DNA from 3 places in the Candidatus Pelagibacter ubique HTCC1062 genome. Region 1 is predicted to be linked to each of the others. Evidence: riboswitches for the same ligand, from Rfam matches in the RefSeq annotation. Region 1 holds a riboswitch; each other region holds the start of a gene.
The links. A riboswitch is a leader RNA that binds a small molecule or an ion and turns the genes downstream of it on or off. The one in region 1 is predicted to bind S-adenosylmethionine.
Positions count from the first base shown of each region.

Region 2: another riboswitch for S-adenosylmethionine. It lies ahead of SAR11_RS03785 (homocysteine S-methyltransferase family protein); the one in region 1 lies ahead of SAR11_RS05890 (homocysteine S-methyltransferase family protein).
Region 3: another riboswitch for S-adenosylmethionine. It lies ahead of SAR11_RS05155 (O-acetylhomoserine aminocarboxypropyltransferase/cysteine synthase family protein); the one in region 1 lies ahead of SAR11_RS05890 (homocysteine S-methyltransferase family protein).

Region 1 covers NC_007205.1:1,125,704-1,128,982, forward strand. The annotation lists gene SAR11_RS05885 (OsmC family protein) at 1-455, opposite strand, end outside; SAM riboswitch class V at 460-524, opposite strand; gene SAR11_RS05890 (homocysteine S-methyltransferase family protein) at 528-1,589, opposite strand; SAM riboswitch class V at 1,656-1,720, opposite strand; gene SAR11_RS05895 (DUF1737 domain-containing protein) at 2,016-2,222, opposite strand; gene phoB (phosphate regulon transcriptional regulator PhoB) at 2,308-2,988, opposite strand; gene phoU (phosphate signaling complex protein PhoU) at 2,988-3,279, opposite strand, start outside.
Region 2 covers NC_007205.1:730,698-733,976, reverse strand. The annotation lists gene SAR11_RS03795 (sulfite exporter TauE/SafE family protein) at 1-418, shown strand, start outside; gene SAR11_RS03790 (2OG-Fe(II) oxygenase family protein) at 448-1,038, shown strand; SAM riboswitch class V at 1,127-1,190, shown strand; gene SAR11_RS03785 (homocysteine S-methyltransferase family protein) at 1,200-2,108, shown strand; gene SAR11_RS03780 (DMT family transporter) at 2,101-2,988, opposite strand; gene SAR11_RS03775 (YbaK/EbsC family protein) at 2,985-3,279, opposite strand, start outside.
Region 3 covers NC_007205.1:1,004,132-1,007,410, reverse strand. The annotation lists gene SAR11_RS05160 (COX15/CtaA family protein) at 1-199, shown strand, start outside; gene SAR11_RS05155 (O-acetylhomoserine aminocarboxypropyltransferase/cysteine synthase family protein) at 192-1,520, opposite strand; SAM riboswitch class V at 1,525-1,593, opposite strand; gene rplM (50S ribosomal protein L13) at 1,733-2,194, shown strand; gene rpsI (30S ribosomal protein S9) at 2,196-2,645, shown strand; gene argC (N-acetyl-gamma-glutamyl-phosphate reductase) at 2,681-3,279, shown strand, end outside.

The DNA of each region.
Region 1 (3,279 bases):
TCTAATACCGGGCAATGTGTATTTACCGTATCAATCAATTTATCTATTTCTGCTTTTGGTGATGAAGATTTAATGTCAACAGTTCCAGAGATGGATTGAAAGCCAGGTCTAGTGTTTTTATTTAAAGCTAAAAAACCCTGAAGATCTAATTCACCTTTTAATTTAACACTAACACTCTCAATATTAATACCCGCTGCTGTAGCAAATGCTTTATAGGTTATCTCCTGACACGTTGCTAACGCTGCTAATATTAACTCTACTGGGCTGGGTCCCTCATCTTTTCCACCAAAACTTTTGGGTTCATCAACAACTAATTTATGTTCTCTAAGAGTGACTACAGATTGAAGTCCTTCCTTAAGAATTGAATTGCTTTCATATTGGACCACAGCATTTTTTGGGTTAGCTGTAAAATCCTTCTGTAGATTACTTATTGTTTCTTTTAGATTGTTACTCATTTTTTTTCTCCTGTTTTAGTGCTTCGACATATGTCAGGCGCACAATTTAGTTAAATGCCCTTCTTAATTTATTTACGCTTTGTCTCCATATTCAGTCATATGTTTTGGAATTCTTTTATTTTTTCCATACATAAAATGATTTTCCATGTTCTCTCGATATTTACTTGCTGGAACAGTTAAACCAATTGATTCAGCAACTTCCCTAATCAACATTGGGTTTGCTCCACAACATACTCCAAGATAATTAATGCCTAGGGCATAAGCGTCTTTTGCAAATTTACCTATTTCATATCTATTACAAAAATGTGGGTCCAATGCTGTTGGAAACGTTCTTCCATGAGGCGATGGACATGCACAATTACTTCTGTCCGGTAGGTTAAAAAATGTTGGGTAATCTTCACTGGTTCTATAAGGAATAGGTAAAGCTCCAACATGGCATTTAACTGCTTTTCTAATTTCTTTTAAAAAAGGAAACATAGTAGCAGGTCCTCTAAAACAATTTAAACCTACAACATCGGCCCCTAATTGCTCTAGCTCTTTACAAGTATCAACAACTGATTTTCCATCTCTCATTTTATTTTCACCCATTGGGGATATGGTTAATACAGTTGGTAAACCTGTTTTTTTCATTATCTCTAAAGCTTTAAAAGCTTCTTCAGCATAATAAAAAGTTTCACCAATTAACATATCAGCACCTTCTTCAACGGCCCAACCAATCATCTCTGTAAACATTCCTTCAACTTCTTTTTGAGATTGTGGATCATTATGTTTCCAGATATTTGAATTTGAAATATTACCTGCCATCAAATTTGGTTTTGATCCTTTAGGAGTATCTAGTGCTACTTTTTTAGCAATTTTTAATGCTGAACGATTTAGTGGTTCGAGAAGTTCTTCCTTACCAATAACACGCATTTTTTCTCTGTGTCCATTATAAGTAAAGGCCTCAACTACATCAGATCCTGCGTGTTGAAATTCTCTATGTAAGTTCTCTAAAACTTCAGGATGATCTAATGACACCATTGGGACAAATTCCCCTGATGACATGTAGCCACGTCTTTCTATCTCAAATAAAAAACCTTCTGCGCATATAACCGGTCCTTTATCTAATCTTTCTTTTAATTTATTTGTGCTCATTTTTTTTCCTCTTGTTTTGGAGAAAAAAGGTCACAAAATAATAAGAGGTTATATTCATAGGCCTCTTTTCTCCTTTTTAGTGCTTAAGCAAATGCAGGGCGCACAATATGGTTCAACTGCCCGGCTTAATTTTATGAAAGATAAAAAAAAACCACCTGTCTAAAGCGGTGGTTGAAGCGTCGCTTTAGCAGGATTTGTAACGCGCTCTGCAATTTAACTTAAATCAGCGCAACTAAATATAATCAACTTTCTCTCAAACTGTCAATTGAAAAAATAAATAATAGTTAAAATTATGAGAATAATGACAATCCAAATACTAAGATTAGTTAAGAATTGCTTTAATTTAGAGTTAGATTGTAGAAAAGCTGGGAGTACTAATAAGAGTATCCCTAGCATATAAACAAAGGGTATTATCTGATCTGCCATTTATATCGATGATAGCTTCATCTTTTTGGAATACTTTTTCTGAGGTGAATTTTTTATAACTGCTTGAGCACAACGCATGACCCCTCTTTTTTTATCAAAAGTCATTTTAGGTTCACCATACAATTTCCATCCATTGGATATGGCCTCCGTTACACGATGGCAAAATTCTGAAGTGTCGTCACTTGTAATAAATCTATAACCTTTCATAATCAGACCTTAACAAGTCCTAAATCATGTGTCTATGTTCAGTTTATTATTATTATTTTAAGTCTTTATGCTTCTACAATCATTACTAATTTAATGAATAGCCAGCTGATCTTACGGTTCTAATTAATTCTTTAAATCCATCAATATTAATACTTTGTCTAAGTCTTCTTATATGAACATCAACTGTTCTTGTTTCAACATTGATATTATCAGACCAAACATTCTCTAGAATTTGATCTCTTGAGTAAACACGTTTAGGGTTTTTAATAAAAAAATTGATTAAATCATATTCCTTGGGTCCCAAATGAATTTCTTTGTTTTTTCTAAAAACACGTCGTGTTAATCTATCCACCTTAAGGTCTTCGAATTCAACAATATCAGAAACTAATGAGGGCTTAGATCTTCGAAGTAGCGCTTTTATTCTTGCAAGTAATTCTGGGAAACTAAAGGGTTTGGTGATGTAATCATCTGCACCAGAGTTTAACCCTTTAATCTTATCTTCATCCTCACCCTTAGCAGTAAGCATTATGATTGGAATTTCTTTAAATTTTTTTTCTTTTTTTAAAATTTTACAAATTTCTACGCCAGAAAAATCAGGTAACATCCAGTCTAATAAAACAAGATCAGGAAATAATTTTTTAATATCTTCAATACCCTCATTGCCATTGTCTGATGATGAAACTTTATAACCTTCTTTTTCAAGGTTATATTTAACTAAAGTGATAATGGGTTGTTCGTCTTCTACAATATGAATGCTAACGCTCATTAGTTTGGATCAAAATCTTTACCTTTAGGTCTTGCTCCTTCAATATGCTCTCCCTCGATTAGATAAAATAAAGCTTCAGCGATATTAGTAATATGATCTCCTGCTCTTTCAATATTTTTAGTCACAAACAATAAGTGTGTTGCTAGATCTAAATTTTTTTTATCTTTGCTTAAGAAATTTGCAACTTCGTTCATTGCGATATGTGTTAAATCATCTACTCTCTCATCTGATTTCCAAATTTTAACAGCAGCTTCTTTTGACTGGTTAAGATAAGCATCCAAAACATCTTTC
Region 2 (3,279 bases), 400 kb from region 1:
CATGAAATTTCAATCTTTTGATCAAAAAATTGAAGTTTATAAAAAGATACCAAAAATATTATCAATATTAATTGGTGCATCTATTGGATTTGTGTCTGGTGTAGTTGGAATTGGTGGTGGAATTTTCTTAAGCCCTATATTGTTATTAATTAGAGTAGATAAAGCAAAAAACATTGCAACAGCAGCATCATTATTCATACTGATTAATTCTTTATCAGGACTTGCTGGCCAATTTACAAAGGCATCAACAATAAATGGAATTTATGATTATTGGCCATTATTTTTTTTTGTTTTAATAGGCGGCCAGCTTGGAAACTATTTAAATCTTAAAATTTTTCCTGCAAGAATATTAGCTCTAGTGACATCAGGACTTGTCATATTTGTCGCTATTCGAATGGGACTGAAGTTGTTTGCATAACAGAAGTATTAAATTATTATAGAAAGATTATGAAAACATTTAGAGCATTTGGACCCACTATAGGAAAAACAAAGTTATCCAAAAAAATTATTACTATATTAAATAATCACATTGATAAGTCTCAATTATCTAAAAAAAATGATTATAGCTCTAAACTTGCAAGTCAAATTAGGAATGAAATTAAGATACCCAAAACTTTAATTAATAAGAGTTTGTCTAAAGAATTACTAAAAAATATTAAAGTTTACCTTGATAAGTCAGGCGTTAAAAAAATTAAAGAAATTAAGATAATAAATCTATGGGTGGTTAGGCAATTAAAAAATGAATATAATCCAATTCATTATCATGAAGGACAACTGTCAGGTGTTGGATATCTTAAAATCCCAAAAGATATGAATCAAAATAAATTAGTTAAGAATAAAAAGATTAAAACTAATGGAACTATTGATTTTATTAATGGTCAAAAAAACTTTTTAAGTAAAAGTATCTATAATTTAAACCCTAAATTAGGAGACCTATTGATTTTTCCAAATTATTTAATGCACACAGCTTATCCATTTAACGTTGATGGTGAGAGAAGATCCTTCTCATTTAATGCTAAAATATTATTCAAGAAGTGATTTACTAATCAGTCTAATAGATATATAAATATTTTACCGATTTGATCCATATTGCAGGTGCTAACTGCTAAAAAGGAAATCATTATATAATTGGTAAAGGTAGTTGAACTGTATTGTGCACCTTGCATAGAGCTAAAGCACTAAAAAAGTAAGGAATAAAAATGGATATTAATTTTTTTAAAACAACACGAATTTTAGATGGTGGTATGGGACAAGAATTGTTAGCTCGTGGTATGAAGCCAAACGGCACATTGTGGAGTGCAAATGCTGTTTTAAAAGAAGAATACCATCAACTCTTACTAGACACACATTTAGACTTTATTAAAGCGGGTGCTGAAGTTATTGTTACAGCAACCTTTACTACTAGACGAATAAGATTACGTGATAATAAAATTGAAGATAAGTTTGAATACTTAAACAAAAAAGCTGGTGAAATAGCTCAGAAAGCTAAAGAACAACATCCTAACGTGTTAATTGCAGGCGGTCTTCCACCTCAATATTTAACATACGAAGAAGATACAAGACCAGATGATGAAATTAAGCAAAATTTTTATGATCAAGCAAAATTATTAGATCCTTATATTGATTTTTTTTACTTAGATGTTTTGTCTAGTGTAAAAGAGTTTAAATTAGCAATTGAAGCAATTGAAGAATTTAATAAGCCATACTTAATAGGTGCTCACATTTCTGAAGGAATAAATCTTCCAAGTGGTGAAAAAATATCAGATATTATTAACAATATTAAACATAATAATTTACTAGGATTAATTTTATCCTGTGTTTCACCTGAAAACTTTTATGAAAATTTAGAAGAAGTAAAAAATTTAGGTGTTCCGTTTGGATTTAAGCTTAATGCTTTTGTGACAACTAATCCTAAAGATGGTTATACTAATAGTTATAATGTCAGTAAAACTGGTAACCCAAATGAATTTTTGGGTCAAAGAAAAGATTTAACACCCGAATTGATGGCAAATTTTGTTAAAAAATTTAAAAATGCTGGTGCTACTATTTTAGGTGGATGTTGCGAAACAAGACCATCTCATATTAAAGAAATGGTTCAGTTTAAGTAGTTTTTTTTTGATCTGCTTTTTTAACAAAGTAAATTCCAACAACAACTGCTAATAAAGATAATAAAATTTTAGGTGTTATTATTTCTTTTAAAAAAATATAACTCAATATAGTACCGAATATTGGAATTAAGTAAGAGACTTGTGATTGAAATATAAGACCATTATCTTTTAGAATTTTAAATCTTAGCAACCAAGCAACACCTGTTGAAACCATTCCTAAATAAACTACTGATATTGTAGATTCAATGCTTGGAATTGAATTCCATGGTTTTTCAATAAAATAAACAAATGGTATTAAAATTAGGATAGCCCAAATTAATATAGAGCCTGTTACATTTTCATTTTTTTTCTTACTAATTTTAAGAGTTAAAACTCCTCCAATAACATAACAAGTTGACCCAAGCAATATTAATAACGCAGAAATAAAATTACTATCATTTATTAATAAATTATCTGAAAACAAATAAATAATACCTGAAAAACCAATTAGTATTCCAAAAGTTTTAACTAAATTGAACTTTTCATTTTTTGTATAAAAGTGACCCAATATTGTTGAACTCAAGGGTGTTGTTGACATTAAGATTGCTGCCAAATTACTTTGTACAGATTTTACACCGTAAGCTATTAAGAAAAAAGGTAATACCAAATTGACAAATCCTATTATAGCAAACCAATACCAATCTTTGGAAAATGCTTCAATCTTAATTTTTTTATAAAAGCATAATAATAATACTGGAATTGATCCAAAAAAAACTCTCAAGAATGCAATTGTAATTGGTCCAAAAGATTCTGTTGCAATTTTGATATTAAAAAAAGCTGATGCCCATATTAAAGCTAAAACTACTAATAATGTATAATCAATTAATCTAGGTTGTCTCATTCAATTATATCTTCAACTTTTCCATTCGTAATCTTTTGAATATCGTTATAGTTTGTTTTAAATACACAGTTTGGATGTCCAGCTGCAGCAAACAATTCATTAAACCTTTCTAAAGAATTGTCTATTATAATTTCAATTCTCTCTAAATGCCCAACAGGTGAGACACCCCCTATTGTATAGCCCGTTTGTGTCTTAACTTCTTCTGGTGATGCCATTGAAATATCTTTTTTATCTTTAACTTTTTTTAGTTTATTTAATGAACACCTCTTATCGCCTGCTACTAAGCATAAT
Region 3 (3,279 bases), 120 kb from region 1:
TTTAAATTTTATCTATTTTAAAAAACAATATGATTTTAAATATGTATTATTTTTTGATGTTGCTATCTTGTTTCAAATTTTTTTAGGAATTATAACTTTGATTTCTGGTGTAGAGATTACATATGCTTCACTACACCAGCTAGGTTCAATATTAGTTTTGAGTTCTTATTTTTTGATATTATATAAAAACTCTAACTAACTGCTTTCAAATTCCCTTTAGAAGATTTATTTAAAGCTTGGTCTAAATCCTCAATAATGTCATCTATATGCTCAATACCAATACATAATCTTACGTATCCAGGAGTTACACCTGAGGCTAACAATTCTTTTTCTGTTAACTGACTATGAGTTGTTGTTGCAGGATGAATTGCTAAACTTCTTGCATCCCCAATATTTGCAACATGATAAAACATTTTTAAAGACTCGATAAATCTCTTACCTGCTTCAATACCACCTTTGAGCTCGATACCAACTAAACCACCATTTCCTTCATTAAGGTATTTTTTAGCACGATCAGCAATTTTACCTTCATGTTCTGTTGGATAGATTACTCTTGTTACTTCTTTATTTTTCTTTAAATAGTCAACAACTTTTGATGCATTTGAGCAGTGTTGTTTCATTCTAAGAGCAACTGTTTCAAGCCCTTGAATAATTCCAAATGCATTGTCAGGTGATAGGGCAGAACCAAGATCTCTTAGTAATGTAACCCGCGCTCTTACTGCAAAAGAAACATTAGCCCCAGTCAATTCTGGAACCACTTTTCCCCATATAGCTCCACCGTAACTTGCGTCAGGTTCGTTAAATAAAGGTTGTCTTTTGGGATCAGCTGTCCAATCAAAATTACCTCCATCAACTAAAGCTCCACCTACAACTGTACCGTGACCACCTATATATTTTGTTAATGAATAAACTACTACAGCAGCACCATGTTCTAAAGGTTTGCAAATTACAGGAGCAGCTGTGTTGTCCATTATTAATGGTATATTGTATTTTTTACCAATATCAGAAACTTCTTTAATTGGAAAAACTCTCAAATAAGGATTTGGTAAAGTCTCACCATAAAAAGCTCTAGTTTTATCATCAACAGCTTTTTCAAAGTTTTTTGGGTCAGAAGGGTCTGCATATCTAACTTCAATACCAAGTTTACTTAATGTATGCGTGAATAACGAAATAGTACCTCCATATAAATCCGTAGAGCTGACTATATTATCTCCGGCTTGTGCAACGTTTAAAATTGCAAAAGTTGATGCGGTTTGTCCAGATGCTACTGTTAAACAGGCTAATCCTCCTTCTAATGAAGCAACTCTTTTTTCAAGAGCATCATTTGTTGGATTCATTATTCTTGTATAAATATTTCCAAATTCCTTAAGAGCAAACAAATTTGCAGCATGTTCAGTACTATCAAATTGATACGATGTTGTTCTATAAATTGGAACTGCTACTGCTTTGGTTGTTGGATCACTTCTATAATCACCACCATGTATAGCTATAGTCTCAGGGTTTTGTCTTTTTGTACTCATCTTAATACTCCTTTTTTAGTACTTTTGCTTTATGCAAGGCGTACAATACAGTTCAAATGCGCCTACCGATAATGTGGTTAAAAAATCCTTTTTAGCAATAACTAGCCTGCAATAGGAACAAATCGGCTATATAAAAATATCATTTAAGCAAGATATTGCAAGAGAAATATAAAATTGACATTATATCTAATAATAGTATTAATCCTCGCACAATGACAAAATTTCTAAAAAGTGGTGATTTAAACAGTAACTGGTTTGAGATAGACGCTAAAAATGCTGTAGTTGGCAGATTAGCTTCTATTATTGCTATGATTGTTAGAGGAAAAAATAAAACAACTTTTACACCTCATATGGATGATGGTGATTTTGTTGTTGTTAAAAATGTTGAACAAGCAAAGTTCACAGGAAAAAAATTTAAAGATAAAAAATATTATAGACATACTGGTCACCCAGGTGGAATTAAAGAAATTACTCCTGAAAAGTTATTAGAAAAAAATAAACCTGGCGAGACATTAAAATTAGCTATTAAAAGAATGTTACCTGGGGGAGTTCTAGGAAGAAAACAGTTAACTAAAGTAAAAATTTATGCTGGTGAAGAACACCCTCATGCAGCACAAAACCCAAAACTTTTAGACCTAGGTAAATTAAACAGTAAAAATTTAATAAGAAATTAATATGGTAACAACAGCTACACCAAATAAAGTATCTACAAAAAAACCTAAAATTAAATTAGATTTTAAAGATAGTAAATACGCAACTGGTAGAAGAAAAAAATCTATTGCAAAAATTTGGGTGAAAAAAGGTACAGGCAAAATTTACGTTAATGGCAGAACTATGGATGAGTATTTCACTAGCGGAAGTCACAAAATGCAAATCACAAGACCATTTGAGATTATAAACCAAGCAACTGATTATGATGTAAGATGTAGCGTAGCAGGTGGTGGTCACACAGGTCAAGCTGGTGCAATGGTTCATGGTATTGCTAAAGCATTAATCTTATTTGATTCAGAGAATAGAGCAGTACTTAAGACAGAAAAGCTTAATACTAGAGACTCTAGATCGGTTGAAAGAAAAAAACCTGGTCGTAGAAAAGCAAGAAGAAGCTTCCAATTCTCGAAAAGATAATTCTTTTTTAACTCTAAACTGTTATAATAAAAAAAATGCCTAAGCTTAATGTTTTAGTTGCTGGTTCAACAGGTTATATTGGTGTTCAATTAATTAAATTATTAGTTAAACACAGCAATGTTAACATTAAATATCTTTGTGGTAATACGTCTGTTGGAAAAAATATTTCAAGTTATGAAAAGTCATTAAGTTCAAAAAAATTACCTAAAATTATTAGATACAATAAAGAACTTTTAAAAAACATAGACCTTGTTTTTACAGCTCTACCTAATGGTGAAGCACAAGATATTTCAAATGATTTATTAAAACACAATATATTAATTGATTTAGCTGCAGACTTTAGACTTAATAAAGCATCAAATTATCTAAAATGGTACAAACAAAAACACAGATCTGTCAAAAATATTAAAAAATCAATTTATTCATTACCAGAAATAAATGGTGACAAATTAAAGAAATTTAATATTATCGGATGTCCAGGTTGCTACCCAACATCAATACTTTTACCACTTATTCCATTAGTTAGGAAAAATTTAATAAAAACAGATAATGTTATTATAGATTCAAAATCTGGTTACTCTGGTGCTGGAAGAGGCGTGCATAAAAAATATAAGAATAAAAATCTTTATGAATC